DNA from 4 places in the Paenibacillus macerans genome. Region 4 is predicted to be linked to each of the others. Evidence: predicted binding sites of a transcription regulator. Region 4 holds the regulator's gene; each other region holds the start of a gene.

Evidence for each region. Region 4 encodes Rex, which represses fermentation and respiration genes when NADH is low (regulators of the CRP and FNR family bind a similar motif). Its sites were predicted from a motif close to TTGTGAAATATTTCACAA; they were not measured.
Region 1: a site for Rex is predicted at 4,122-4,139, ahead of arcA (arginine deiminase). Genes of this name have one in related genera too.
Region 2: a site for Rex is predicted at 4,286-4,303, ahead of DYE26_RS12870 (DUF2249 domain-containing protein). Genes of this name have one in related genera too.
Region 3: a site for Rex is predicted at 5,055-5,072, ahead of nirB (nitrite reductase large subunit NirB). Genes of this name have one in related genera too.

What each region holds. Positions count from the first base shown of each region.
Region 1 covers NZ_UGSI01000002.1:1,993,249-2,000,952, forward strand. The annotation lists gene DYE26_RS32160 (MFS transporter) at 406-1,575, shown strand; gene DYE26_RS32165 (4'-phosphopantetheinyl transferase family protein) at 1,643-2,332, opposite strand; gene DYE26_RS32170 (alpha/beta hydrolase) at 2,505-3,317, shown strand; gene argR (arginine repressor) at 3,482-3,934, shown strand; gene arcA (arginine deiminase) at 4,229-5,461, shown strand; partial or broken gene argF (ornithine carbamoyltransferase) at 5,486-6,459, shown strand; gene arcD (arginine-ornithine antiporter) at 6,452-7,704, shown strand, end outside.
Region 2 covers NZ_UGSI01000001.1:2,868,498-2,876,201, reverse strand. The annotation lists gene ilvB (biosynthetic-type acetolactate synthase large subunit) at 1-464, opposite strand, end outside; gene hemG (protoporphyrinogen oxidase) at 640-2,073, shown strand; gene DYE26_RS12880 (TIGR04053 family radical SAM/SPASM domain-containing protein) at 2,079-3,167, shown strand; gene DYE26_RS12875 (DUF2249 domain-containing protein) at 3,715-3,951, opposite strand; gene DYE26_RS12870 (DUF2249 domain-containing protein) at 3,972-4,205, opposite strand; gene DYE26_RS12865 (YwiC-like family protein) at 4,452-5,174, shown strand; gene DYE26_RS12860 (DRTGG domain-containing protein) at 5,227-6,561, shown strand; gene DYE26_RS12855 (YtpI family protein) at 6,790-7,089, opposite strand.
Region 3 covers NZ_UGSI01000001.1:372,821-380,524, forward strand. The annotation lists gene DYE26_RS01670 (Gfo/Idh/MocA family protein) at 1-1,064, shown strand, start outside; gene DYE26_RS01675 (sugar phosphate isomerase/epimerase family protein) at 1,107-2,075, shown strand; gene DYE26_RS01680 (winged helix-turn-helix transcriptional regulator) at 2,260-2,577, shown strand; gene DYE26_RS01685 (FAD-dependent oxidoreductase) at 2,637-3,203, shown strand; gene ric (iron-sulfur cluster repair di-iron protein) at 3,387-4,085, shown strand; gene DYE26_RS01695 (hypothetical protein) at 4,241-4,966, shown strand; gene nirB (nitrite reductase large subunit NirB) at 5,193-7,631, shown strand; gene nirD (nitrite reductase small subunit NirD) at 7,669-7,704, shown strand, end outside.
Region 4 covers NZ_UGSI01000001.1:598,016-605,719, forward strand. The annotation lists gene dinG (ATP-dependent DNA helicase DinG) at 1-2,159, shown strand, start outside; gene DYE26_RS02790 (redox-sensing transcriptional repressor Rex) at 2,172-2,828, shown strand; gene DYE26_RS02795 (amidohydrolase) at 2,818-4,116, shown strand; gene DYE26_RS02800 (cell wall elongation regulator TseB-like domain-containing protein) at 4,506-4,991, shown strand; gene DYE26_RS02805 (phosphotransferase) at 5,127-6,128, shown strand; gene DYE26_RS02810 (hypothetical protein) at 6,309-6,842, shown strand; gene DYE26_RS02815 (AAA family ATPase) at 6,835-7,704, shown strand, end outside.

The DNA of each region.
Region 1 (7,704 bases), on a different contig from region 4:
AAGATGACTTTTTGAACTACCTCTTGTAGTGAAGGTTCCTTAGTGTGAGACCCGTATGTAACTAATCATACGACTTAACCGGTATTCTTGCTAGGAACCTGATGGATTTAAACATAAGCAAAAGCATAAGATTCACAGAAATCTTTGAAGATCGAGGGCTTCAGGACGGGTAAAGGGACGGAGCTGGCTACGTATGCGGCCCGCTGTATTGAACGGATAAAGAAGGCAATGAAATCACCCTGATCGATATTAGCTGAGAAATCAATCACATATCTGCAGCTGGTCTATAAGGTAGAATTCATTGCAAGCCGTCTTCATGAAGTCGGTATTGCCCAAAATGATCAGGTGATCGTTTATTTGTTTTAATCAGAAGTTGACAGCAAGGTTATGAAGTGAGGTGGGGAAATGCCGTATAAAAAACTAGCGATCCCGGTTTTAATGATATCCTTACCCTTTATCTTTTTTGATGTTTTGTTGCCGCTGTATACTGAGGAACTCGGATATACTACATTTCAATTTACCCTTTTGGTTTCCGTGTTCTCGCTCGTCCAATTGATTATGCGGCTTGTGCTTGGCATAGTGTCGGATAAATATAGCCGACGCTCCATCTTTATTGCGTCCTTCTTGTTTTTTGTCGCAGCTTATTTTACATTTGCTATGGCTGATCAATTAACGTTTTTGCTGACCGCAAGAGTGTTGAACGGCATCGCAAACATTCTGCTGACCCTTTCCGTCTTCGGGCTTATCGCCGATGCCAATACGAATTTAGCACAACAACTGGGGCGCTTTAACAGCAACCGCAATCTTGGCGGGTTCATCGGCGTCGGATTAAGCTTCTACATATTAAGCAACTACGAATTGCTGCAGGGATGGAAGGTGTTGTTCGCAGCTTGCGGAGCAGCCGCCTTGTTGGCGTTTCTTTATGCACTTACTTTAAGACAGGAAGAGCCAAAGCGAATGATGAATCCGCAAAGTGTTGTTTTATCAACCGAGAAACGCAAAGTCTGGACGGTGAATGTACTGTTCCGGCTGATCTCCAGCATGATTATCGTTTTGTTGATTCCTTACCTGCAAGATGTGTTTGAAGCAGACATTGAAGAGATCGCCATTACCTTCTTGGTCCCCTTGCTGGTATCTTCATTTTCGGGTACTTATCTGGGCAAACTTGGCGATCGGATGGGTTACCGCAAGGCAATTGTTATATCAACCGTGATGTCCGGCATATCGGTTGCCGCCCTTCTGTTTTCCTCCAGGCTGAGCATATTCGCCTTGTTTTGGACGGTCTTTATCCTTTCATTTTCCATGCTGGAGTTCTCGCTGGATGCAATGTTTATGAAGAGCATTTCCGAGCATAACATTGGCGATGCCTACGGCAAATATTCCACAGGCTCCAATATCGGCATGATTGTCGGACCCGCGCTGGGGGGCTTTTTATTTGATTCCTTCGGCCATGTTGTCCCTTATATCGCGTTCGTGGCAGGGATGACCGCATTGATTCCGTTGGTGCTCGTTGCGCTTCCCAAAGACCCGAATGCTACCCATCAAGACAACTTAATAAAGCCGGGCCATTCCTGAACGGAAGCAAAATCCCCTGCAGAAATACAGGGGATCAATTTCATTTCAGAGTTCTGTATGACGAAGACTATATTAAATCGTAAATTGTACATTGTTCTATGGTATTAGTAAATTCGTTGAGATAAGAACATACCGAGAGTTTATAGGAGCAGTCAAGACTATACTGCTTAAAAAACACGGTGTCCTCCGCTCCATCAATAAATATTTCCTTATAAGAGTTCATGAAAATACTGAACGAATTAAGGGGGATCGATAGCCCCCTTCCAATTGTTTTAATATAACTTTCTTTTAAAGTCCACAAATCGTAAAAATATGATCGTTTTTCATCTATATCAGTCAAAGTTGTTAAGTCGGCAAATTCCCTGGGTGAAAAACATTTTTTGGCAATTTCGAAGTTGATAGGTTTAATTTCTTCTATATCTATTCCAACGTTTTTTTCTCCGAATGCTGCGACAACCCACTCCCCGGAATGTGTTATGTTAAAGTGTATACCCAAAGAAGGATCAATATAGGGTTTGCCATAGCTGTTCAAATCTATCTTCAATTGATGATTGTGAATACCGGTGAATTGTTTGATTTTATGTCTAATTAAAGCATCGCCCAAGAGGGAACGATAAGAATCTTCGATTTTATAAAAACGGTTAATTCTTTCCTTCTTTTTTTCTTCAACGTTACTAAGAAATAAAGAATATGTATCAGGTTCGATGTATTTCGGTACTTTTATTGCAGTAACTAAGACTATATAGAACACCACCATTAGTTAATTTCATGAAGATTATACCATTATTTAGGATAAACCTAAACAAATAATGAGATATCGGGACGGATAAGGAAGGCAATGAAATTACCCTGTTACATTCTTCCTAACAAATCCCGCTGAGCTTAGTATAATAGACTATGAATAAATTTCGAGATGGGGGCGGCAAAAAATGAGGATCGTTAACTTGAACCCGAATTCCAGTAGCGGGGCCAGACTGGTCGGTTATTTGCACGATATCGAAAAAGAAAGCATGGGCAACCGTTTGGAGCGGCCCTGCGTGGTGATCTGCCCCGGCGGCGGCTTTGAGATGCTTTCGCCGCGGGAAGCGGACCCGCCGGCTACGGCTTTTTTTGCCAAAGGGTATCATGTGTTTACGCTGTATTATTCCATTCGCGAGAATGCGAGCGAGCTGCGGCCGGTCATAGACATCTCTCGAGCGATCGGGAAAATCAGGGAAAACGCCGCGGAGTGGGGCATTATCCCCAACAAGATCGCCGTTTGCGGTTTTTCGGCAGGCGGGTATGTGGCGGCTTCGTCGGGGACCTTATGGGACCATGCCAAGCTGCAGGAAGCCACTGGCGGCAAAGGCGAACAAGGCCGGCCGGATGCGATGGTGCTGTGTTATCCGGTTATTACGGCGGGCGAATTTGCGCACCGGGGTTCCATTGAACGTCTGGGTCCCGGATGGAGTGATGCAGAACGAGAAGCGTCGTTTTCGCTGGAGAAATATGTAACCGCCTCAACGCCTCCCGCCTTCTTGTGGCATACAGTGGAGGACGCTGCCGTGCCGGTGGAAAATTCCATGCTGTTCGCTTCAGCGCTGCGGCGAGCCGGCGTGCCTTTCGAATGCCATCTCTACCAAAACGGCAGACACGGGATGTCGATGTGCAGCACGGAGGTAGGCGATCCCGACGACCATCTGGCCACCTGGTTTCCGTTATGCCTGGAGTGGCTGGGCCGGCAGTTTGCATTTGAATATTAAACGGTTATGTTTCCCGGAGGTTGCCATGTGTAAGAACATGGCAGCCTTTTTTTAGTTCGGGACAAGGTATGATGTGGAATTTCTGTATCCCTCTTAATAGCAAATAATAGAAAATTAGAGCAAGATTGTGATAATGCTATAAATATAAAAAGGAGTGCCTTTCTATGAAAAAAGAAAAAAGACAAAGATTAATTAAGCAATTGGTGAGCGAATATGAAATAGAAACCCAAGAGAAGTTGGTAGAATTGTTGGCAGAACAAGATGTGATGGTAACGCAAGCTACGATTTCACGGGATATCCGTGAGCTGAATTTAATCAAAATAGCTTCTCCGAAAGGACTTATGATATATCATGCTTCTTCAGAAATGGCTTTGCAAACGGATTTGAAGTTAAAGAGGAAGTTGCAAGAAGTTGTTGTAAGGATTGATTATGTTGATCAATTAACGATTATTAAAACGTTGCCTGGCAATGCGCATGTTATCGGTGTTTTATTGGATGATCTAAATTGGAAAGAAATGGCGGGTTGCATATGCGGGAATGATACCTGTCTTGTCATTTCCCGGAACCGATCGGAGCGAAAGATTTTAGAAGAAAGATTTAATTTGATTTTTAGATAAAATCAGCTGGTAGATGGTCAATTGAGAATACGAGATTGCTTGAAAAGAGCGTAGGCTGCCTGAAGCGGGCATTCCTTCGCTCTTTTTCTTGTTATTCATCATATATGCGCAGTATAAAATAGGTTTCGCAAAAAAATGGAAAAAATCCTTTATAAAAATACAGATTTTTATGATTTTAAAAATAAAATTGTGCAATATTTCACGACTAATATGCTGGCGTTTTCACGAGGCGGAAAGCATGGACCCTTTATGATGTCCTTGTAAACATCAAAGCATACAAAGGAGGTACAGCAAATGGAGCATCCCATGCATGTTGCTTCGGAAATTGGGGAATTACAAACGGTATTATTAAAACGTCCTGGGCAGGAATTGGAAAACTTAACGCCGGATTATTTACAGCCGTTATTATTTGACGATATCCCCTATTTGCCGGTGATTCAAAAAGAACATGATTATTTTGCCCAAACATTACGCAATCGGGGAATTGAAGTTCTTTATTTGGAAAAACTCGCGGCTGAGGCGTTGGCGGATAAGAAATTGAGAGAAGAATTTGTTGACCGTGTTTTAGAGGAAGCAAGGGCTGAAGGAGATGTTTCACAGCAAATTTTAAAAGAATATTTACTTTCCTTCGCCAATGAAGATTTAGTTCAAAAAATAATGAGCGGGGTACGGAAAAACGAAATTGAAACGAGCAAGAAAATGCAACTCTATGAATTTATGGAGGATCATTCCCCGTTTTATTTGGTTCCCATGCCGAATTTGTATTTTACCCGTGATCCCGCAGCGGTTATTGGCGACGGATTAACGATTAATAAAATGAGAGAAACCGCGCGCAGACGTGAATCATTGTTTATGGAGTACATTATCAATCATCACCCGAGATTTGCCGGTCATCATGTGCCGGTTTGGCTGGATCGCAACTATCAATTTCCCATTGAAGGCGGCGATGAGCTCATTTTGAATGAAGAAACGATTGCCATTGGCGTGTCTGCCCGCACTTCAGCTAAAGCCATCGAACGATTAGCCCTAAATCTATTTAGCCGCCAAGAAAAGTTCAAGCGAGTGCTGGCCATAGAAATCCCAAAATGCCGGGCATTTATGCATTTGGACACCGTATTTACGATGGTTGATTATGATAAATTTACCATTCATCCGGCGATCCAGGGACCGCAAGGGAATATGAATATTTATGTTTTGGAGCAAGGTCCGGATGAAGAAACGCTTAAAATTACCCGCCACACTTCTTTAATAGAATCGCTAAAAGAGGTATTGGGCTTAAAGGATTTGGTTCTCATTCCTTGCGGAGGAGGAGATGAAATCGCCTCGGCTCGCGAACAATGGAATGACGGATCCAATACACTGGCCATTGCGCCGGGGGTAGTTGTTACGTATGACCGCAACTATGTATCAAACGCTTTATTGCGTGAACACGGCATCGAGGTCATTGAAATATTGAGCTCGGAATTATCCCGTGGCCGTGGGGGTCCGCGTTGCATGAGCATGCCAATCGTTCGCAAAGATATTTAAATTATGGAGAAAGCAGGGATAGATATGGGAACCTTGAGTTCAAGCTTAAAAGGCAGAAGTTTTCTGGCGGAGATCGATTTTACGGAAGAGGAATTGTTGTATCTCCTGGATTTAGCGGCGGATTTAAAAGAGAAAAAGAAAAACGGTATTCCCCATCGTTATTTGGAAGGAAAAAATATAGCTCTTTTATTTGAAAAAACTTCTACTCGCACCCGGTGTGCCTTTACAGTAGCTTGTACGGATTTAGGCGCGCATCCCGAATATTTGGGGAAAGGCGATATCCAGCTCGGTAAAAAAGAATCCGTAGAAGACACGGCGAAAGTGTTAGGCCGGATGTTTGACGGCATCGAGTTCCGCGGCTTTGCCCATAAAACAGTGGAATCATTAGCTCAGCACTCGGGTGTACCGGTATGGAACGGTCTAACGGATCTGTGGCATCCTACCCAAACGCTCGCGGATTTGTTAACCATCCGGGAACATATGTTGGCGATGGCCGGAACAATGTGGCCAACAGCTTATTGGTCGGCGGTTCAATCGTTGGCATGGAAGTTCGGATTTGTGCGCCAAAAACATTATGGCCGGCACAAGAAGTCGTTTATTTGGCCAAAAAATTCAGCGACCGGGTCATGGTAACCAGCAGCATTGAAGAGGCCGCTTTCGGCGCGGATGTAATCTACACGGATGTTTGGGTATCTATGGGGGAAGAAGATAAATTTGCCGAGCGTATTGAACTGCTTTCCCCTTATCAAGTAAATAGGCAAATGATTAAAGAAACGGGGAATAGCGATGTGATTTTCTTGCATTGTTTGCCTGCCTTTCATGATCTGGAAACCGCGTATGGCAAAGAAATTTACGAAAAACATGGATTAAGAGAAATGGAAGTCACCGATGAGATATTCCGCAGCAAGCATTCCAAAGTATTCGATCAAGCGGAAAATAGAATGCACACCATTAAAGCGGTTTTAGCGGCTACTTTGGGAAGTGAGCGCAATGGGTGAAGATAACAAATTAGGATTATTTACACTAACGGCTCTAGTTGTCGGTTCGATGATCGGCGGCGGAGCGTTTAACCTGGCAAGCGATATGGCCAAAGAAGCCGGCGCCGGAGCGATGATTATCGGATGGATTATCACAGGAATCGGCATGATTGCGCTTGGATTATCCTTTCAGAATTTAACTAACAAAAGACCGGATTTGGATGGCGGTATTTTTAGCTACGCCAAAGCCGGGTTTGGAAACTTTATGGGATTTAACAGCGCATGGGGGTATTGGGTAGCCGCTTGGCTTGGCAATGTAGCTTACGCGACCTTATTATTTAGTGCGTTGGGGTATTTTTTTCCCATTTTTGATGGGGGGCAAAATATAGCCTCGATTATTGGGGCGAGCATATTGCTCTGGTGTGTTCACCTGCTGATTTTACGAGGCGTACAATCGGCGGCGCTTATCAACTTAGTAACTACAATCGCGAAATTAGTACCTGTGTTTGTGTTTATTATTGTGGGAATCTTTGCTTTTCGAATCGATATATTCATAGACGGATTTTGGGGACAAGGCGGTACTTTTGCTTGGGGGGCGGTAGGCAGCCAAGTTAAAAGCACCATGCTTGTAACTCTCTGGGTATTTACTGGTGTTGAAGGGGCTGTTGTCTTATCCGGCCGCGCCAAAAATAAACGTGATGTCGGGAAAGCGACCGTCATTGGATTGATAGGCACACTTATTATTTACGTATTGATTACATTATTATCTCTCGGGCTGATGCAGCAAGCGGATATTGCCCAGTTAAAAAATCCGGCTATGGCCTATTTATTTGAAAGTGTTGTTGGAAAATGGGGCGCTGCATTTATTAACCTGGGTTTGGTTGTTTCCGCCTCAGGCGCTTGGCTAGGCTGGACTTTACTTGCATCTGAAATTCCCTATCTAGCCGCTAAAGATAGTGTATTTCCAAAGTGGTTTGCGAAAGAGAATAAAAACAAAGCTCCTGTAAATTCATTATGGATTACCAATGGTTTAATTCAACTGTTTTTATTAACTTTCATGATTTCGGATCAAGCGTATAATTTTGCGTTTTCTCTAGCATCCTCAGCCATTTTAATTCCCTATGCGTTTTCGGCGTTCTATCAATTGAAGTATAGCTTGCGATCCAAAGAAAAAGACCGAACCATCAATATAATCATTGGTATAGTCGCAAGTATTTATGGAATTTGGTTGGTTTATGCGGCTGGGCTGGATTACTTGTTATTGGC
Region 2 (7,704 bases), 2.3 Mb from region 4:
GCGATATAAAAGGCTTCCTTCACGATCCGCGGCAATTGGGCGATATCCGTAACGGCATAATTATGTTTCGTCACATCCATCGTCATGCCGAAAATGTTCACTTCCTGAAAGCTGTCGCGCCCGATCAGATCGGTGGATACCTGCCCCGTCAACACCACCAGCGGCACCGAGTCCATAAAGGCGTTGGCAATCCCCGTCACCGCGTTCGTAGCTCCCGGTCCCGAGGTGACCAGGGCCACGCCGGCCCGTCCCGTAACCCGCGCATAACCGTCCGCCGCATGTACGGCGGCCTGTTCGTGCCGGGTCAGAATATGCCGGATGCCGGAGCATTCATAGAGCGCGTCATAAATCGGGATCACCGCTCCGCCGGGATACCCGAAAATCGTATCGGCTTTTTCCTCCAGCAAGCATTCGATCAACAGCTCTGCTCCCGTTTTAAGCCGCAATGTCTGGTTTATACTCATCGTTAGCTTCCTTTCCGTTTGATTTTTGACAATTTTAACCGAGAAATGTTGATCTCGGAGTGACTCCAGTCATAAAATGCGCGGGGGTCCGGAGGTTACGATAGCATTAGGAGTTCATAGGCCGCTTAAGCATGAGGCGTTTGGCTTGCGGCATTAAGGAGGTCGAAACTTAAACGTGAGCAAAAAAATCGCCGTCATCGGCGGAGGCATAACCGGGTTAAGCGCGGCTTATTACGTGCGTAAATTGCTGCGTGAACAGGGGGTAAACGCTGGGGTTACCCTCGTGGAACAGTCCGATCGGCTGGGCGGCAAAATCCGTTCCCTACGACGTGACGGCTTTACGATAGAACAGGGCCCGGATTCAATGATCGCGCGCAAGCCCGCCGCGCTGGAATTGATCCGGGAACTCGGGCTGGAGGATAAGCTGGCGGGAACGAATCCGCAGGCGAAGCGAAGTTATATATTGCATCGCGGCAAATTCCATCCCATGCCGCCGGGGCTGATGCTCGGCATACCGACGCAAATGTGGCCGATGGTCAAGACGGGGCTGCTCTCTCCGGCCGGCAAGCTGCGGGCCGCGATGGATCTGCTGCTTCCCGCGCGGCGCGGCGGCGGCGACGAATCGCTCGGCGGCTTCATCCGCCGCCGGCTCGGCAGAGAAGTGCTGGAGCAGATGACGGAGCCGCTTCTAGCCGGCATATATGCCGGGGACACCGAACAGCTTAGCTTGAAAGCGACGTTTCCGCAGTTTATGGAGATGGAGCGCAAGCACCGCAGCCTGATCCTTGGGCTGCTGGCCGGCAAAAAGCAGCCGCCGCGGCCGGGGGGAAGCCAGGTCCCGCTGCCGAAGGCCGCGCAAACCAGCATGTTTCTGACGTTGACGGGCGGTTTGGAGGGACTGACGGAAGCGCTGGAGGAATCGCTAAGCGAAGAGAAAATAATTACCGGCCAGGCGGTAACCGGACTGTCGCAGCAAGAGGCGGGTTATGAGCTTAACTTAAGCGGGGGCGAGCGTTTGAACGCGGACGGAGTCATTTTGGCAGTTCCTGCTTTTGCTGCGGCCCGGCTATTGGATGGCGTTCCCGAAGCCGCTTACCTGGAGCGGGTCCGTTATGTGTCCGTGGCCAATTTAGCCTTCGCCTACCGGCGGGAAGACGTTCCGCACGATTTGAACGGCTCCGGCGTGCTTATCCCGCGCGGGGAGGGGCGAATGATTACGGCCATTACCTGGGTTTCTTCGAAATGGCTGCATTCGGCTCCCGGCGATAAAGCGCTGCTGCGAGCCTATATCGGCCGCCTGGGCGACGAGGCATGGACCGCGATGTGCAGGGCCGACATCGAGCGCCGGGTGGCCGCCGAGCTGCGCGATTTGCTGGGCATCGCCGCCAGCCCGCTGTTTTGCGAGCTCGCCGCTTTGCCGGAGTCGATGCCCCAATATCCGGTCGGGCATGTCGAGCGGCTTGAGGCGCTGCGCGGGGCATTGTGCCGGGCGAAGCCGGGGCTGCTGCTGTGCGGCGCGGGATATGCCGGCGTAGGCATTCCCGACTGCATCCGGCAGGGCAAGGAAGCCGCTGAAAGCATGGCGGCTTATTTGAGGGATGGACGGTGAGGCAAATGATTCAAGACAGGGACTACAACGTAAATCCGTTTATCGTCATCTGGGAGGTGACGCGGGCTTGCGCGTTAAAATGCCTGCACTGCCGGGCGGAAGCCCAGTATCATCCCGATCCGCGCCAGCTTAGCCTCGAGGAAGGGAAGAAGCTGATCGGCGATATCGCGGAAATGGATAAACCGCTGTTCGTGTTTACCGGCGGCGATCCGCTGATGCGCCCCGATTTGTTCGAGCTGGCCCGGTACGCGATTCAGGACAAAGGGCTGCCGGTCTCGATGACGCCAAGCGCCACGCCGCGGGTCACATTTTCCGCCGTGCGTAAGGCCAAGGAGGTCGGCTTGTCCCGCTGGGCATTTAGCCTTGACGGTTCGACGGCCGCAATCCATGATCATTTTCGCGGAACACCGGGTTCCTATGAAATGACGATGAAAGGGATCGGTTTTTTGCAACAGCTCGATATTCCGATCCAGATCAACACGACGGTCTCCCGCTACAACCTGGACGACCTGCCGCGGATCGCCGAAGCGGTAAAGGAGATGGGGGCCGTGCTTTGGAGCGTGTTTTTCCTCGTGCCGACGGGCCGGGGGATGGTGAGGGACATGATTACGCCCGAGGAGCATGAACGGGTGATGGAATGGCTGGCCAAGATGCAGCGGGCGATGCCTTACGGCATCAAAGCGACGGAGGCGCCGCACTATCGCCGTGTGTTTTTACAGCAGCAAAAGCGCGGAGGCGGTGCCGGCGAAGAGGCCGGGGCGGTGAAGCGCAAAGATGTGCTCGGCCGTTCGCCCAAGGGCGTTAACGACGGGGACGGCTTCGTGTTTATCAGCCATACCGGCGAGGTGTACCCGAGCGGATTTTTGCCGGTAAGCTGCGGCAACGTCAGGGATTCTTCGCTATCCGACATATACCGGAACTCGCCCGTCATGCGGCAGCTCCGCGACAAGACATTGCTGAAAGGCAAATGCGGCGCCTGCGAGTACAAGCAGCTTTGCGGCGGTTCCCGGGCCAGGGCGTACGCCGTGACCGGCGATTATCTGGAAAGCGATCCGTACTGCGCTTATGTACCGCGGGGGTATGAGCGGAAGTAGCTTCCGGTCGTGGAGCTTGAGGAGCTCGAGGAACTCAAGGAAACGGATTTTTCGCGAATATTCAGACTGTTGAGAAAGTCCATTTTTTAAAATTTGAACACAAAATTCGGGCTCAAGTCCAAAATCAGTGCTTGATAAAATAAATGATGACGTAGATGTGGGGGCTCTCCAGACCATTTTGCACGATTATCCCTATGGTTCAGGAAGTCAGGTCACCTGCTCAAACGGGATAATCGTGCAAAGCCTCCGGATAGCTAGTCTCGCTCCAGGCCACGGTCTGTTGCCGGCAGATCGTTTTAAATCGATTTTTCTTTGCGAAGGCGAGAGTCACCACACAAAATTTTAAATTATGGAAAAGTCTAAAGACTTTCTCAACAGTCTGGAATATTGCGGCTGCTCGGCCGAACCGTTGCGGCAGCTATGCAAAAAGAGAGGATACAGGGGCCGGCATCACCGGTTCCCGTATCCTCCTTCGCTTTAACGGCCGTACATTCCCGGGTCAAGAAACCCGCTTGCCGCTTGCCTCTAGCCTTTGATTTCCGGGGGTTCACTTGCTTTTTCGTTCGAAGGTTACTTTCCAGTGCTCCTCCGCCACCTGCTCGCATTGATTGCGGTACCCTCTAAGTTCCATCAGCTTCAGCAGCGGAACGGGCTTGAGCGTGGCGTGCAGGACGAAAATCTCGCCTCCCTTCAACTGCTTAACGGTGCTCATAATGATTCCTAACGGCTCCGCTCCCTGGCGCAGCTGCGGGCGTACATCAAGCTCGACAACCCGGTTCTCCATGATTCGTCCACCTCCAAACTTTAATTTTTGCCGATTTTCACCCGGAATGTGTCCGGCCCTTCTTCAAGATACTCCCAAGTGAACCGTCCGGGATGCATCGCCTCAAATTGATAACGCAGCGGCACCGGGTCATGATCGTTGATCAGCAGCATGGCTTCTCCCGGATGCAGGGCTTCGTAAGCGTCAAAAATAGTTTTATGCTTAAGCTGCGGCGGATACTCGGTGGCGTTTACGGTTGCTTTAATCGGATTCATTTTGAAGTCCTCCCTAATTGATTAGTTAAAATTTAAAATCTTATCGTTCGCCCTCATTATATCAACGGCTTCGGAATGGATTGTGATATCAGTCACAAGATAAAAAACGGCACGATATTCGCTCTTTTTTCTGTTGGGAAGCTGTCATGATTACAGTGACCGGCGTCACTGGAGCGATTTCCTCCGGCGGATATAATGATCCGTAATTTGCCCCATCCATTTGAAAAATAAGGAGAGGACGCCGTCATGCGCTTGAAGCATTATATCCCCAATCAGCATGGAGCCTGGGCGATGTTGGTCCTTCCGTTCCTGTTCGGCATGGCCGCCTCGACCCCCGGGTGGATCCATGCCCTGCTGTTTGCTTGCTGGCTGCTGATCTACTTGCTGATGTTTCCTTTGCTGCAGTGGGTCCGCACGGGCAAAGGCGATCGCTACCGCAAACCGGCCTTGCTGTATGGAACGCTTCTCGTCCCTGCCGGAACGGCGCTCGCCTTGCTTCGCCCCGACATCATCTTGATGGCCCTGCTGTTCCTGCCTCTGTTTGCCGTCAACGTCTACTACGCCAGGCAAAAACGCGAACGCGCCCTGGTTAACGACATCGCCGCCATCGTGCAGTTCAGCATCATGGTGTTTGTTTCTTTCAGGTTGGGCGGAGGTACGGACTACGGGGCAGCCGTGGAGCTGTTTTTGATCAGCATCGGCTATTTCGCGGGCACGGCTTTTTACGTCAAAACGATCATCCGCGAGCGGAACAACCCCCGGTTCTATTTCTATTCCGTGAGCTATCACCTGATATTGTCGCTGCTCGCCGCTTGGCTGTTCCCCCTTTCGCTATTGCTGCCGGCTTTGCTGCTGCTGGCCAGGGCCGCATGGTGTCCGCGCATACGGATCACGGCAAAGCAAACCGGAATCATGGAAATTGTCTATTCCGTGATCGTGCTTGCGGCCGTATGGATGACTTATGCCTGAACGTGTATAATGGAAACAGAGTAGTACAGATTCGGGCAAGGGGGTATAACAGTTGGAGGGGCAGGAAGAAAGCGTCACAAAACACGAGCAGCTGCTTCAACATATCGAACAACTTAAGATCGGTACGAAAATTTCCGTGCGCAAGCTGGCCAAAGCGATGGGCGTGAGCGAGGGAACGGCTTACCGCGCGGTCAAAGAGGCGGAAAACCTCGGCATCGTCATCACCAAGGAGCGGATCGGCACCGTTCGCGTGGAGAAGAAGCCGCGGAACATCTCCGATCAGCTTACGTTCGGCGATGTAGTCGACATCGTGGAGGGACATGTGCTTGGCGGCGGCGAAGGGCTGGACAAAACGCTGCACAAATACGTCATCGGCGCGATGAAAATCGATGCCATGGCGCGGTATATCGACGCCGGAAGCCTGCTGATCATCGGGAACCGCGACAACGCCCATTCGCTCGCTTTGGAGCAGGGAGCGGGGGTGCTGGTGACCGGGGGCTTCGGCACAAGCCGCGAGGTCAAAGCGCTGGCGGACAAGCTGGCGCTGCCGATCATTTCCTCGCGCCACGATACGTTTACCGTTGCATCCATGATCAACAGGGCCATTTTCGACCGGTTGATCAAGAAAAAAATCATGCTGGTGGAGGATATCGTCGCCCGTAAGCCGCGGGTGAACATGCTGAAAGCCGCGAGCAATATCTCCGATTTTGACGAGTTGTCGCTGGAGACGGGGCATCAGCATTTTCCGGTCGTGGACGAGTGGAACCGGGTCATCGGGATCGTCAGCCGCAAAAACGTGGAGGAGCTCAGCGGGGATCAGCCCATTGAAAAGTGCATGACGCGCCATCCGATTACGGTGGGACTGCAGACGTCGCTGGCTTCGGCCGCGCAAATCATGGTTTGGGAAGGGATCGATTTTTTGCCGGTGGTGGACCGCAACCGGAAGCTGGTTTCTTCCGTCACGCGCCGGGAGGTGCTGCAGGCGATGCGCGACGTGCGCAACCAGCCGCAGCTCGGGGAAACGTTCGAGCACCTGATGTGGAACGGTTTTGCCGAAGAGCGCGACGCGGAGGGGAAACTGTTTTTCCGCGGGATGATAACGCCGCAGATGGCTACCGACCTCGGCACGATTTCGCACGGCGTGCTCACCTCGCTGATGACCCAGGCCGGCCTGCGCACCGCCAAGGACGCAAGCGGCATGGACTTCGTCGTCGACAACATTACGACGTATTTCGTACGTCCGGTGCAGATCGAAAACCCGGTCGTCATCCTTCCGGTCGTGCTGGAAATGAGCCGCCGGGCCTGCAAGCTGGAGATTATGTTAACTTATCAGGACTATCTCGTTTCCAAGGCGGTCATGGCGCTGCAATCGATCGATCACGCATAGCGGGCCGGATGAAACCGGCCGGTTGGAAGAACCGCTCATAGGCAGCACGGGCGGACCATGCGGATAAGGCCGAAAGATCGGAATTCAGCGGAGTCAGCCGAACCGGATGAGCAAGCCAGTTGACTCGGGCGAGCCGGGATTTTGGGGAATTTCCTGCATATAAATTCCAGCAGGCAACTACTTTCCGGAGGTAATTTCTTGGCATAAATTTCTCATAGATGAGCTTAACTACTCCGCCTTTTGGCGGGAAAAGATGCCGTGATTGCGGATGCCGGCAAAAATGTTAAACGCGCCCAGCACCATAAACAACGCGCCGATCACGACGCGGAGCGAAGAGCCGCTGAACATGAACATTTGGATCAGCGCCAAAATAATGAGCGTGACCCCCATGCTGATGTTGGTTTTGGCGGCGGACAGTCCGCGAACCTTAGGGTCGAGCGAACGGCGCGACTTAAAGCTGAAAAAGACGGAACAAACGCAGGCGATAATGAGTACGGCGTACAGAATGTATTGAATCGTTTGGATCATGGGAAGATCTACAGCTCCTTTTTTACAATTGGCTTGATGGCTTTGAAAAATGCGGGTGATGATCATCGCGGGGATGATCATCGGCTTGGCTTGGGAATAGGCGCTCTTAACCCCGGCTAGCCGGCTACTGCATCAACGAACCGCTGATTACTGGAACAATGAACCGCTGATTGCTGGAACGGCCGACCGTGGCCTTCAAAATAGCGGCACTTTTATGTCCTTATTATCCGGAGCCAGGCATGTTCATCCCCTTTAGCGCCATTTTTTGTCCTTATTTCCCGATGAATGGTCAAAGCGACGGCATTTCCTAGCGATCGGGGGAAAATAACGGCATAAATTGCCTCTATTTCTCTCAAATGAACGGATATCGCCGGAATAACAACTTTTTTTGCTCTTATTTTTCACTAGCGTTGCATTAAAGATTTCCCAAAAAGCTACCCGGGATCTAACGGTTGTAGCAGTTGCTATTTTACGAAAAAAGGCCTTTTCTAAATTCTAACGGTTGTAAGCGTTGTTATTTGCCTGAATCTAAGCCCAAATAGCCGGATTTCAGTGAAATTAGCACCATGGCAACCGTTACGATTTAAAATCAACGTTTTTGGAACAAATAGCGCT
Region 3 (7,704 bases), 230 kb from region 4:
TCGCCATCATCGGATGCGGCGGCATCGCCAATGGAAAACATTTGCCGAGTCTGAAGCAGCAACCAGAGGTAGAGCTGGTCGCCTTCTGCGACATCGTGGAGGAACGCGCGCAAAAAGCGGCCGCCGAATACGGCGTAGAGGGAGCCAAAGTATTTACCGATTTCCGGAAATTGCTGGCGGAAAGCGACGCTGAAGTGGTTCACGTCTGCACGCCAAACGATTCGCATGCGGAAATTACCGTCGCTTCGCTGGAATCGGGCCGCCACGTGATGTGCGAGAAGCCGATGGCCAAAACGGCGGAGCAAGCCCGTCAAATGCTGGACGCGGCCAAACGCACGGGGAAAAAGCTGTCGATCGCATACCAAAACCGCTTCCGCAGCGACAGCCTTTATTTGAAGGAACTGTGCGAAAACGGTGAGCTTGGCGACATCTATTTCGGAAAAGCTCTGGCGCTGCGCCGCCGCGCCGTTCCGACCTGGGGCGTGTTCCTGGACGAAGAGAAGCAGGGCGGCGGTCCGCTGATCGACATCGGCACCCATGCGCTTGACTTGACCTTGTGGCTGATGGACAATTACGAGCCGAAAAGCGTCACCGGTTCCGTATTCCACAAACTCGGAAACCGCGAAAACGCGGCGAATGCGTTTGGCCCTTGGGATCCCGAGCAATTTAAAGTCGAGGATTCCGCGTTTGGCTTCATTACGATGAAGAACGGGGCGACGATTATTCTGGAATCCAGCTGGGCGCTCAATATCGTCGAGGTTGGAGAAGCGAAAACGCTGCTATGCGGAACGGAGGGCGGCGCCGACATGACGAACGGCCTGCGCCTGAACGGCGAAAAATTGAGCCGCCTGTACGAAACCAACGTCGATCTCGGATCCGGCGGGGTCGCTTTCTACGAAGGCAAACAGGAAAACGAATCCACCCGTGAAGCGAGAGCTTGGGTGCAAGCGATCTTGGAAGATAAAGAGCCGCTCGTGAAGCCGGAACAGGCGCTTGTGGTCACGGAAATTTTGGAAGCCATCTATAAATCGGCCAAAACCGGCCAAACCGTATATTTTGACTAACCCGGCCTTGGGCCAAACCACGAAGCAAGGAGGAGCATAGAGGTGAAATTAGGAGTATTTCTGGTTCTGTTTGGAGGCCTTCCGCTCGAACAAGCGCTCGATAAGGCGGCCGCACAAGGGCTGAAAGCCGTGGAAATCGGCACCGGCGGACATCCCGGGAACGCCCACTGCAATCCCGATGTGCTGCTGGAAAACAAGGCGGCCCGGGAAGAGTTCAAAAAAATGGTGGAGTCCCGTGGACTCATTATCAGCGCGCTTAGCTGCCACGGCAATCCGCTGCATCCGCAAAAGGCGATCGCCAAGGAGTTCCACGACGTTTTCGTCAAAACCGTGCAATTGGCCGAGTTGCTGGAAGTGCCGGTCGTCAACACGTTTTCCGGCTGCCCGGGCGATCATGAGGATGCCAAGTATCCCAACTGGCCGGTAGCGCCTTGGCCCAACGACTTCCAGGAAGTTCTGGACTGGCAGTGGAAAAATAAAGTCATTCCGTATTGGACGGAATGGGGCAAATTTGCCGCCGATCACCATGTGAAGATCGGGCTTGAGTTGCACGGCGGATTTTCCGTGCACACGCCGGCGACGCTGCTGCGCCTGCGCGAAGCGGCCGGCGAAGTCATCGGGGCCAACCTCGACCCGAGCCATATGTGGTGGCAGGGAATCGATCCGGTGCAAGCGATTGCGATCCTTGGCAAGGCCGGCGCCATCCACCATTTCCACGCCAAAGATACGACGATTGATCCGGTGAACGTAAACCGTTACGGCATCACGGATATGCAGCCTTACACGAACATGCAGGAGCGGGCTTGGCAGTTCCGCACCGTCGGTTACGGCCACGATCTGAAGACGTGGGCCGACATTATCAGCGCGCTTCGGCTGTACGGCTACGATTACGCGGTAAGCATCGAGCACGAAGACGGGCTAATGTCGATCGATGAAGGATTTACCAAAGCCGTGCGCAATCTGCAGCAAGTGCTTATGGAAGATTCCGCCGCCGAGATGTGGTGGGTATAACTGACCATAAACGTAATATACTATATTAGCGGCTGCCGCCAAGGCGGCCGTTTTTTCGGATACGGGGCGTGAATGAAGAGTCCCCCCTTACTTTCCGCGTGTAAATATGCTATTATGAAATATATTAACTTACTTAACGTAAGTTTAACGCTTGTAGGCTTGCTATAATAATGAGGTGAATGTTATGGATGAGCATTCGTATGGAATGTGTCCGCGATTTGAATCGGCTTTTTCGTTTTTGGGAAAACGCTGGAACGGCTTGATTATTCAAACCCTGATGAGCGGGCCGAAACGCTTCAAGGATATTTCCAATCAGATTCCTTCCATGAGCGATAAGATGTTATCGGAACGGATGAAGGATTTGGAATGTGAGGGGATTTTGGTCCGTCATGTTTATCCGGAAACGCCGGTTCGCATCGAATATGAATTGACCGAAAAAGGGCGGGCGCTTCGTCCGGTGATGGAGCAGGTGCAGTCCTGGGCGGAGCAGTGGATTAAATAAGCTCATGCCGTTTTCGGGTCGCGAAGGCGGCATGAAAATTTTAGAAAGTAGGTGTACTTGTGGCTGAGGTAATTGTAATCGGGGCAGGGCCGGCTGGAGCCAGCGCGGCGTTATTTTTGGCCAAGGCGGGCAAAGAAACGCTTGTTCTGGACAGCAACGCAAGCATGACGAAGCGGGCCTGGATTGAGAACCATTACGGGGCAAAGGACATTTCCGGACCGGATTTGCTCAAAATCGGACGGGAGCAGGCCGAAAAATTCGGCGCCAAGTTCATTGAAGAAAAAGTGACGCATATCGATGCCAACGGAGGTTCGACAGTAACCGTAAAAACGGAATCCGGCCGCAGCTACGAGGCGTCCCATATCATATTGGCCACCGGCGCGTTGACCGATCTTGCAAGCGCTACCGGCCTGGAGCTGAAAGAAGGCCGCGAGCCGAGAATCAAAACCGTCATCGCTACGGACGGGCAAGGCCGGACCAGCGTTCCGCGAATCTGGGCGGCCGGCACGGCGGCGGGCGTCAGCGTTCATACGATCATTACGGCAGGCGACGGGGCAAAGGTCGCCATCGAGTTGATCAGCGAAATAAACGGCGAACGGTACGTGGATCACGATGTGCTGAAATAAAACGAACTTATTTGCAAGTCCAGACGATAACAAGGCCTCCCGGTTACGGGCGGCCTTTAAATATTTTGAGCGGAAGCAAGAAAAACAAAAGTGATTAAAATCACAAGGAGAGGCGCTTCTATGCGTTAAGTTAAAAACGTAAGCTTACGACATTAGCTCAGGAGGTCTTTCCGGATGAATCACATACAAGCATTATTTAAGGAACAAGACATGGTTCGTGATATCGTGCTTCGTTTTCCAAAATCGGCGGATTATTTCCGCGGGCGGAAAATCGATTTTTGCTGCGGCGGCGCGCGTCCGTTGGGGGAAGCGGCGGCAGAGCGGGGGATTCCGGTTGAAACGCTGCTCACGGACTTAAACCGCTTGGCGGCCGAACATCCCCGGGCAGAGGAAGAACAGGATTGGACAAAGGCGGAATCGGCCGATTTGATCGGGCATATCGTAAACACGCACCATCGCTATTTGCGCGAGGAACTGCCGGAAATTCAAAAAAACGTGACCAAGGTGTCCCGGGTCCATGGGGATGCGGATACGCATTTGCGCGAGGTCGAGCGGTTGTTCGGTGAGCTTCGGCGCGAGCTGCTGGAGCATACCGACAAGGAAGAGGCAGAGGAGTTTCCTAAGATAATCCTTTGGGAGAAGAGCCGGGACCCGGAAGTGCTGGAAAAATTGCAGTCCGCCATCGCGGAGTTGGAATCCGAACACGACGCGGCGGGCGACATTCTCAAACAACTGCGGGAGTTGACCGACGATTTTCAGCCGCCTGGCCATGCGTGCACGACGTACCGTTTGACCTATTCGCGTCTAGAAGAGCTGGAAGCCATGACTTTTACGCATGTGCACCTGGAGAACAATATATTATTTCCGCGATATACAATATAACTTGAAGTATTCAGGCCTCGCCCTTCCCTGCTTAGGGAAGGGTTCTTTGCGCCTGCCCCGAAATTTGAGAACTTTCTGCCGGTCCGGTATGCTTAAGATATGGAATATTCCTGGATTGAATCAGGGAAAATGATTAAAGGAAAGGCGGGGCGGCGATGCGCTGGAGATTGAAATGGCTGGCAGGACTGTTGGTTTTGGCCGCGTTCTTCACGGCAGCCTGCGCCGATGGCGGGACGATCGACAAACCGGACCCTTCGGAGGAGCTGCAAAGCGAGGATGGGCATGCCGATGACATTACTTTAACGATTGACGGGGGGACGTTTATCCCCGATGTGACGCGCAGTTTGCATTTTGATTATACGGAAGGGATTACCGTTCTTCAGGCGCTTGAAAGCAGCGGTATCGTAAAACTGACGGAGGATAGGGGCAAAATTCAATCCGTGGGTGAAGTTTCGCTTGATTCGACGCTGGAGTGGGGGATCCGCCTAAATGACAAGGAGCTGCCGTCCCGCGATTGGGACAAACAGCTCAAGGCGGGGGACAACATACTCGTTTACGTTAAAACCGCGGGCAGCGCAACGGCGGGGCAAAATGGAGCATCGCTGCTGCTGACCGTGAACGGGGGCAGTCAAAATCCGCAGCTTAAAAGCTATTTTGTCCATCAATACAATGAAAACACGACCGTGAGGGATTTGCTCAAGCGCAGCGGGATCGTGGAGCTGAACAAAACCGGGCAACATATCGTTTCCGTCAATGGTTATCGTCCGGAGGAGACGGAAGCATGGGTGCTGAAGGTCAATCATAAGAAATTGCTGGACACCGGCCTTGACATGAGGTTAAAACCCCAGGACAATGTGGAAATCGCTTTGGTGCGAAAATAAGTTTCGGAGAAAAAGCAAATCCGCAGTTCTCTTAGATAAGAGGCTGCGGATTTTTCAATAGGTATGCAAAAAAAAATGTGACAATTAAATGTGATAACTTTCACAATTAATGTGAATGAAATCACAAACTATTCATAATTTTAAATGTATACTTTCGGCATAAGGGATTGCAGGTAATCAACTAACAATTCGGAACAGTCTTATTCTGAAAGGGGCTTGGATGAAGATGGCTACAGCAAAAGAGAAACTGGTCGTGATCGGTAACGGAATGGCGGGCATCAGTACCGTTGAACAAATATTGAAACTAACTTCCAAATTCGAAATAACGGTGTTTGGCAGCGAGCCGCATCCCAACTATAACCGGATCATGCTTTCCTATGTGCTTGAAGGCAGCAAAACGATAGACGATATTATTCTGAACGATTTGAACTGGTATCGCGATAACGGGATTACGCTGCATACCGGAACGGCGGTGGCCCGGATCGACAAGGATACGAAGGAGGTTGTCACGGAGGACGGCCAGCGCGTGCCTTACGATAAGGTGCTGATCGCTACCGGGTCGACTTCGTTTATCCTGCCGATTCCCGGCAGCGATAAGGAAGGCGTGGTCGGCTTCCGCGACATTTCGGACTGCGAGCAAATGATCCAGGCGGCCAAGACTTGCCGCAAAGCGGCGGTCATCGGCGGAGGCCTGCTCGGACTGGAGGCGGCCAAAGGGCTCGTTCAGCTCGGCATGGACGTGACGGTCGTGCATTTAATGGAAGATTTAATGGAGCGTCAGCTGGATCATCAGGCGGCGGGGATGCTAAAAGCGGAACTGGAGCGCCAGGGCATCAAATTTAAAATGGGCGCGCAGACGACCGAACTGCTTGGCGGTTCGCGGGTAAGCGGGCTGCGGTTCGCCGACGGCACGGAACTGGAAGCGGAGTTCGTCGTCATGGCGGTCGGCATCAAGCCGAACGTTGCGGTGGCCAAAGCGAGCGGCATCGAAGTGAACCGCGGGATCGTCGTCAACGACTATTTGCAGACATCGCTGGAGGGCGTTTATTCCGTCGGCGAATGTACGGAGCACCGTGGCGTCTGCTACGGACTGGTCGCTCCGCTGTTTGAGCAGGGCATGGTACTGGCGAAGCATATCAGCGGCGTGGAAACCGCGCCTTACGCCGGTTCGGTCGTTTCGACCAAGCTGAAGATTTCCGGGGTTGACGTTTTTTCGACCGGCGAATTTATCGATGGTCCGGAACATACGGTGATTTGCAGCAAAGACGACTGGAAGCGGACCTACAAAAAAATTCTGCTGAAGGACAACGTTTTTGTCGGCGCGGTGCTGTTTGGCGATATTAACGATTCGGCCGAGCTGCAGAAGCTGATCAAGCAGAAGGCGGAGATGACGGACGAACTGTACGCCGCGCTGATGGGCACGGGCTGCTGCGGCGGCGGCGGAGCCAAGAAAGCTTCGGTGGAAACGATGGCGGACGACGAAATCGTCTGCGGCTGCAATGGGGTAACCAAAGGCACGATCGTCGACGCGATTGCCAATCAGGGTTTGACGACCGTCGACGAGATCAAAGCCTGCACCGGGGCAACCCGCTCCTGCGGAGGCTGCAAGCCGGTGGTTGAGCAAATTTTGCAATACGTGCTGGGAGACGGGTTTCAGTCGGCGGCGAAACAGGGCATCTGCGGTTGCACGACGCTGAGCCGCGATGAAATTGTGGCGGAGATCAAGGCGAAAGGGCTGCAGACGACCAAAGAAGTGATGAACGTGCTTGGCTGGAGCCAGCCTGAAGGCTGCTCGAAATGCCGCCCGGCCATCAACTATTATCTCGGCATGCTGTACCCGGAAACGCACGAGGACGAAAAAGAATCGCGCTTCGTCAACGAGCGGATGAGCGCCAACATCCAAAAGGACGGAACCTATACGGTTGTTCCGCGGATGTACGGCGGTGTGACGACGCCGGAGGATCTGAAGAAAATCGCCGACGTATCGCTGAAATACGATGTGAAAGTCGTTAAGGTCACCGGCGGCCAGCGGCTGGACTTGATCGGCGTGAAAAAAGAAGATCTGCCGAAAGTGTGGGCCGAGCTCGACATGCCGTCGGGGTACGCCTACGCCAAATCGCTCCGCACGGTGAAAACCTGCGTCGGTTCGCAGTTCTGCCGGTTCGGCACCCAGGATTCGATGGGCATGGGCGCGCTGCTTGAACGGAAATTCGAACGGCTCGACTTTCCGGCCAAATTCAAGATGGCGGTAAACGGCTGCCCGCGCAACTGCGCCGAATCGTGCACGAAAGATATCGGGATCGTCGGCAACGACGGCGGATGGGAGATCTTTATCGGCGGCAACGGGGGGATCAAGGCCCGGCTTGCGGATTCGCTGTGCAAGGTGAAGACCGACGAGGAACTGATCGAGCTGTGCGCAGCCATCATGCAGTATTACCGCGAGACCGGCAATTATCTGGAAAGAACGTCGGAGTGGGTTGAACGGATAGGGCTGGACAATATCCGCGCGGCGGTAGTGGAAGACGCGGAAAACCGCAAAGCGCTGGTGGAGCGTATTGAGTTCGCCTTGAAGCAGGTCACGGATCCGTGGAAGAAGATGCTGAACGACGAAGAAACCCGCGGCAAGCTGTTCCACAGCCTGGAAATGAGTAAACAGGCGAACTAAAGCCGTTAGACGGATGACAGGAAAGGGGAAGAGGAGCATGAACAAGGACATGAGTAAAGAGGCATTTTTCCCG
Region 4 (7,704 bases):
CCTTTGAGCAGTTCATGGAGCAGGTGAGGGAGCGGCTGCGCGAAAGGCTGCCCCAATACGAGGAGCGCGATGCTCAGAACAAGATGCTGGAGGAAGTGAGCCGGGCTTTTAACGATGACAAGCATCTGCTGATCGAAGCGGGGACCGGAACGGGGAAATCGCTTGGTTACTTGCTGCCCGCGATCTACCATAGCGTCAAACGGGAAGAAAAAGTAATGGTCAGCACGCATACCATCAACCTGCAGGAGCAGCTTCGGGAAAGAGACGTTCCGCTGCTCGCCGAGGTGGTGCCGTTTCCTTTCCTGGCTGCCGTATTTAAAGGCAGGCAGCATTATTTGTGCTTGCGCAAATTTGAACATAAAATAAATAGAAGAGACTTTGCCACGCCGAAAGAAGAGGTGATGACGGCGGCGCAATTGGTAGTGTGGCTGACGCAAACGGTCAACGGCGACGATGAAGAGCTCAATTTGGGCAATCGCGGCGGCGATTTCTGGGAAACGGTGGCCAGCGAGTCGGACTCCTGTCTCGGGCGGTCCTGCCCATGGTTCCGCAAATGCTTCTACCATCGGGCCAAACATGAAGCCGGGGTCGCCGATGTGGTCATTACGAACCACTCCAAGCTGTTTACCGATATCCAGGCCGGGCATCAGCTGCTGCCGGGATACGAGCGTCTGGTCATCGACGAGGCCCATCATTTGGAGGATGTGGCGGGGAAACACCTGGGCATTCATATGAAGTATTTTACTGTCATTCATACGCTCACCCGGCTGTTTAAAGACAGCAAGACCGGCCAGCTGCCAAATCTCCGCATCGCTTTGCAGGCGGCGGGGGGCGAAAAAACGGGCGAATGGTGCCAGGTCATCGACGAAATGTACCCGACGCTGATCGATGTGAAGGAAAGCTGGGACAAGCTCAGCGAGCTGCTGTTTGCCCTGATGCCGGAACGGAGCGACGCCGCGCCCGGCGATCCGGGCCAATTCGTTTACCGCCTGCTTCCGCTAAAGAAACCGAAAGAATGGGATAAGCTGCTGGCGCTGGAGAACCAGATCTATGTCTCGCTAGGGGACGTGCTCCGCAAAGGCGACCGGATGCTGGCGCAAATCCGGGAAGAGCAGGAGGATTACGGTTCCGAAAGCCTCCTGACCGACATCAACGGGTTATTCAAGGATTTGGCCAACGAGCGGGAGGCCCTGCGTTTCTTCATGAAGCTGGAGAACGAGGAGACGGTGTACTGGATGGAAGCGAACGGGAATTTCCGCAGCCGCTCCCTGCAGATGTATGCCGTTCCGATCGACGTTAGCGCGCAATTGAAGGAATACTTTTTCGACAGAAAAAAAAGCGTGGTGATGACCTCGGCGACGCTGTCGGTCGACAAGTCGTTCCAGTATATGATCGAACAGCTGGGACTGACGGAAGCGGCCGGGGAAGGACGGCTGAACACGGCGATGCTGCCGTCGCCGTTTGATTACCGCAGCCAGGCGCTGCTCGTCATCCCGCGCGATTTTCCGAGCGTAAAGGGGAGCGTGGGCGACGACCATTTCGTCAGCACGCTGGTGCGTTCGCTCGCCGATACCGCGGTTGCGACGCAAGGCCGCATGCTGGTGCTGTTCACATCGTACCGGATGCTGCGGCAGGTTTACGAGCCGTTGAAGGAGCTATTGTCGGCGCAAGGAATCACGGTCATCGGCCAGGGGATGGACAGCGGCAGCCGCAGCAAGCTGACCCGGCGCTTTCAGGGCCAGGCGGCGTCCGTGCTGCTGGGGACGAGCAGCTTCTGGGAAGGCGTGGACATTCCGGGCGAAGCGTTGACGAGCCTGGCGATCGTCCGCCTGCCCTTCCAGCCCCCCAACCATCCGCTGGTGGAAGCGAAAAGCGAACGGCTGCAGAAGGAGAAGAAAAATCCTTTCATGAAACTGTCCGTGCCCCAGGCGGTCATCCGCTTCAAGCAGGGATTCGGCAGGCTCGTCCGCTCCTCGCAGGACCGGGGGATCGTGGTTGTTTACGATACCCGCATCTTGGAGTCTTACTACGGGAAATACTTTTTATATTCACTGCCCGGGCCGAAGATGGAGCATATGCCGCTCACTCAGATGGTTCCGCGCATATCGGAATGGTTAAATCCGGGAGACGAAAACGTCTCTAAGTCCGCGTCAGAATAGGGGGATAAACGTATGAAATCCGAAAAAATTTCCGATGCCGTCGTCCGCCGGCTGCCGGTGTATTTGCGGTTCCTCAACGAGCTGAGCCGGCGCGAAGTGCCTACGGTGTCCTCGCAGGAGCTCGGCCAGAAGCTGGACCTCAACCCGGCCCAGATCCGCAAGGATCTGGCCTACTTCGGCGATTTCGGGCGAAAGGGCATCGGCTACGATGTCGCGTATTTGATCGAGAAAATCCAGCAAATCCTCAACTTGGACCAGCAGATCAACGTTGCGCTGGTCGGCGCCGGTAATTTGGGGCAGGCGCTTTCGAATTACAACGCTTATTTGAAAGACAACATGAAAATCGTGGCGGTGTTCGACGCCTCTCCGGCCAAGATCGGCACGCAAATCAACAACATCACGATCCAGCCGATCGAAGACCTGACGGAAACGGTGCGGGAGAAAAATGTCCGGATCGGGATCATTACCGTCCCGGATTACGAAGCGCAGCGCGTGGCGGATCAATTGGTGGCGGCGGGAATCGGGGCCATTCTGAACTTCGCTCCGACGATTTTGAAGGTGCCGCCGGAAGTCCGCATCCATGCCGCCGATTTCACGACCGATTTGCTCAGTCTGGCTTATTATTTGAATGATGGAAACGGAAAGGAACAACCTGCCCATGAGTCGTAAATGGTTAATCAAGAACGGAACCTTTGTCGTGTTCGAACAAGATCGTTCCATTGTACAGGGCTATATGCTCGTTGAGGGCGATACGATTTCCTATATCGGCGAGCAGCTTCCTGAAGGGGCGGAAGACGCGGAAACCTTCGACGGAAAAGGGCTGCTGTTCATGCCGGGGCTGATCAACACGCACGGCCACGCGGCGATGTCGCTGCTGCGCGGATACGGCGACGACATGGTGCTGCAGACCTGGCTTCAGGAAAAAATGTGGCCGATGGAAGCCAAGTTCACCGCCGGCGATGTGTACGCTGGGACGGCGTTGTCCGTGCTGGAGATGCTGAAAGGCGGAACGACCACGTTCCTGGACATGTACGACCATATGGATGAAGTGGCCAAAGTGGTTCAGCAGTCGGGCATCCGCGCCGTGCTGATGCGCGGCGTCATCGGGTTGTGCCCGCCGGACGTGCAGCAGCAGAAGCTGAACGAAGCGATCGCGTTTGCGAAAAATTGGCACGGTCAGGCGGACGGCCGAATCACGGCGATGATTTCGCCGCACGGGCCGTACACCTGTCCGCCGGAATTTTTCGAGAAATTCGTGCAAGCGGCTAATGATCTGGATCTGCCGATGCATACGCATATGTCGGAGACGCGGGCGGAAGTGGAGCAAAACGTGAACGATTACGGGGTCAGACCCGTTCAGCATTTGCTGAACCTCGGGATGTTCTCCCGTCCGTCGCTGCTTGCTCACGCCGTGCATTTGACCGATGAGGAGATCGATATTTTGGCGGCCCATAACGTGGCGGTGTCGCACAATCCCGGCAGCAACCTGAAGCTGGCCAGCGGCGTGGCGCGGGTGCCGGCACTGCTTGGCAAAGGCGTGGTCGTTTCGCTTGGAACGGACGGCGCCGCCAGCAACAACAACCTCGATATGCTCGAGGAGGTCCGCCTCGCCGCGTTGATCCACAAAGGCGTTTCCGGCGATCCTACCGCCGTTCCGGCGCTGGAAGCCCTCAAAATGGGCACGGAATACGGGGCGAAGTCGGTGTTCTTGGCGAATACGGGGAAACTCGCGGCCGGCATGAAGGCGGATTTTATCGCGCTGAATACGGAACAGGCCCATTTCCTGCCGAAGACGGATTACGTTTCCCATGTCGTCTATTCGGCCGGCTCCAAAGATGTAGAGCATGTGTGGGTTAACGGCGAGCAGTTGGTCAAACACGGGGCTTGCCTCACCCTCGACGAGGAGCGTATCCGGCGCGAGGCGCAAGAGGCCTTCGAAGGGCTGCTGGCCCGGTAGGCGCTTGGAGGCTTGGCACTGGTTGCTTGCTGCTTTTTGAATGGCGCGTGAAGCTGCGGCCGTGGACGTGGACGTGTCATGTTCGTGGCTGCACCTGTGGCTGTGCCTGTAATTACGGCGATTTAGCGGTAAAAAAGGGCGTTATTTTCGGATTTGAAGAGGTTTCCGCTGCAATAAGGGACTTTTTTGTCGCTATTTCCCGGCATAGGCCGTGATATTGACGATATCGCCGTCCTCGGGGAAAATAAGAACTAACATAGCCGTTATTTTAACGATGCGGAGGAAAAACGGCGGAATAACGACCGGAATTAACGTTATTTTTCTGCGACTGTGCGAATGTGCGCGAATGTGGGTTTAGACGACTGGCTACAGGGGAAAGGAAGAGAAGGTTGAGAAAGAGAACCAAGTGGCTCCTGCTTTCGCTGCTGATTTTAGTGATCGTGCTTTTTGCCCTTCACCGTTTTTATATCTACGTTCTTCAGGATACCTGGGCAAGCGAAAATGCAGTGATTGAGCAGGCGAAACAGGAGACGGACCTGGTCCAGGGCGATAAAGTGTGGAAATCGGTGTGGGACGATGTGTGCTGGGTGGTCCAGGGCAAAGACGGGTCAGGCCGGGAGATGATGGTATGGCTCCGGGAAGGTCATGAACCCGTGGTGCGGCTGCTCTCGGAAGGTGTGTCGGAGACCCGGGTGCGGACGATCATTAACGAAAGCCTGCCCGGGATTACTATCGTCAGGCTGGTGCCCGGCATCTACAATGAACGGCTGGTATGGCAGCTGTTTTATAAACAAAAGGATCACCACTACTACCGTTTTTACGATTTCGGCACCGGTGAGGCGTTGAACGATGTATTTACGCTTCCGAACCGCTGATCCGCCATGAAGTGAACCGAATAGGAGATTTGAAGCATACGGTTTCTATGTTCAGCAACTTGGACGTGGAGGCCGTTTTTTGTAATATGAAAACATACGTTCGATTGAATTTTAATATTTTCATATTAGGAGGGCATGCGCTTGGTGAATTCCGATCAACCGCCGTGCGAGCAAAGGATTTATAACGATGTAATGAAATCGTTCCAGGATTATTTTGGATTGCGTATCCTGCAAGCAACCCCAATCAAACGCGGCTGGCTTAATTTAAAGTGGAAAGTTGAAACGGATTCCGGAGAATACGTGCTAAAACAATACAATAAGGAGAGGTACCGGCTGTACAATCCAAGCCAGCTTTCGACGGCGCTTTCCGAACAAATCAGATTATTCCGCCAAGGTATCGCCTGTCCTCAGCTTTTTACATACCAAGACCAAATCATGCTGGAGTCCGAGTGTGGGGAGAAGTTCGTGGCCATGCAATATTGCAAAGGCAAATTGATCTCTCCCGGGGAAGCCAACGCCTCCCAAATTCATGATTTGGGGAGAATGACGGGGAAAATGCACCTGCTGCTAAACGACGGGACGCTTGGAAGGGGACAGGCCCCGCAATTTATCCCGCCTAGCCGTGAGGAACGTTTGGCTCATTGGAAAGCGGTCCGGGCTGAAGCGGAATCGTCAGGCAAAACCGATATTCTCGAACCTGTCGAAAAACAACTGCTGGCCACGGAATCGGTGGATCCGCAAAGGTTTGAGGGGATCCGGCAAGGCTGGGCGCACCGCGATTTGTGGGCGGACAACCTGTTGTTCGACGATGATCGCTTATCGGCTATTTTGGATTTTGACCGGCTCAATTTTGAATATCCCTGGCTGGACGTCGCCCGGGCGGTCATGTCATGCGCCTTTCAGGAGACTTTGGACGTTTCGTTAGCCGCGGCGTTTCTTGAAGGATACGGCAAAGAATGCCCGTTGCAGGAAGGATTATTGGTCCGCTCGCTGGAACTGCTTTGGTATATGGAAAGCGCTTGGTGGATTCATGAAAACATGGATCGGCACAGCGCTCCGCCTGCCCGGTTTGCCAAAGAAATGATTTGGCTCGCCGGCCATCTGGGCGAGTTGCCGCTTCTGCTTGAGAATATGTAGCAGTCTACCCATTTAAAATTTGAAATATAGCCATACTTTTTTTCGATATTTGATAGATCATGTGATATACTCTTATTTGTGGATTTGATATAAGAAATGATATATCAAATTATATATCCGACTAAGCGACGGTTCTTGAAAAAGCAACCACTTCAGAAATATAGATAAGGGGGACATCACGTGAAACTGCGTATTGGACCAGTTGTGTCGAGTGTTGTCATTTCCGCCGTATTGCTGTTTGGCGGATGGTTCATATATCGGCAGTGGGCGATTGAGCGTCCGCTGGAAAATATCGTAAAAACTTATGATGGCGTAAACGATGTACAGTTGGACATTAAGCCGAACGAACTTGCCGTGAAGCTGGACCTCGCACCCGGGACGGATCTCGGCGATCTGGTGCGGAAAATCGAACAGGACGGAAAACGGCAAATCGGCGGACGGACGTTGAAGCTGGACGTGAAAGACCATTCTTCGCCGATTCTGGACGAGCTGTGGCAGAAAGCGCTGTTCAGCGTGGCGCAGGCGATGGAGACGAAGAAATATACGGAAATTACGTCCGCGCTGGAGCAAATGGAGCAGGCGAATTCCAAAGTGACGGCCAAGGCGGAGATGGATGAGGACAATGTTTACATTACGCTGACGGACGGACAAGCCAGCAAGTTTATCATTTTGCCGCGGACTCCACAGCGATTGGGGGCATGGCCGAATGCGTAAATGGATGGTGGAGGCGGCCATAGGATTTATTCCGGTGCTGCTATTGTTCCTGGCGATCGTTGGCTACAACGTCGTACCGCTCGTGATTTTGTTTGTTTTGTTCGGCGTGTTGTTTGCGGCGATCAAGATGCGCGGAGGCGGAATAGCGATTGGGGCGGCCCAGGAGCGGAAGCGCCGGCAGAGAGGCCCGGACAAGCTGACGTTTGAGGAAATCGGCGGCCAGGAGAGCGCCAAGCAGGAATTGCGCGAAGCGCTCGATTTTATGGTGCGCCATGAGGAAATCAGCAAATTCGGGATCCGGCCGATCAAGGGGATTTTGCTGACCGGACCTCCCGGAACCGGTAAAACGCTGCTGGCGAAAGCCGCCGCCCAGTACACCAACGCGGTGTTCGTGGCGGCTTCGGGCTCGGAATTTGTGGAGATGTATGTCGGCGTAGGCGCGAGCCGCATCCGCGAGCTGTTTAAGGAAGCGAAGATGCGCGCGGCCAAAGAAAACAAGGAGAACGCGGTCATTTTCATCGATGAGATCGAGGTGATCGGCGGCAAACGGGAAGGCGGGCAGCAGCGCGAATACGATCAGACGCTGAACCAGCTGCTGACCGAAATGGACGGAATTTATTCGTCGGACACGCCGCGCATTCTCCTGATCGCCGCGACCAACCGCAAGGAAATGCTGGACGGCGCGTTGCTCCGGCCGGGGCGGTTCGACCGTCATATTCAGGTCGATCTTCCCGACAAAAAGGGCCGGCTCCACATTTTGGAGCTGCATGGGAAGAACAAGCCGCTGCACGAAAGCGTCAGCCTGGAGAAGGTGGCCGAGGAATCGTTCGGGTTCTCGGGGGCGCAGCTCGAAAGCGTCATG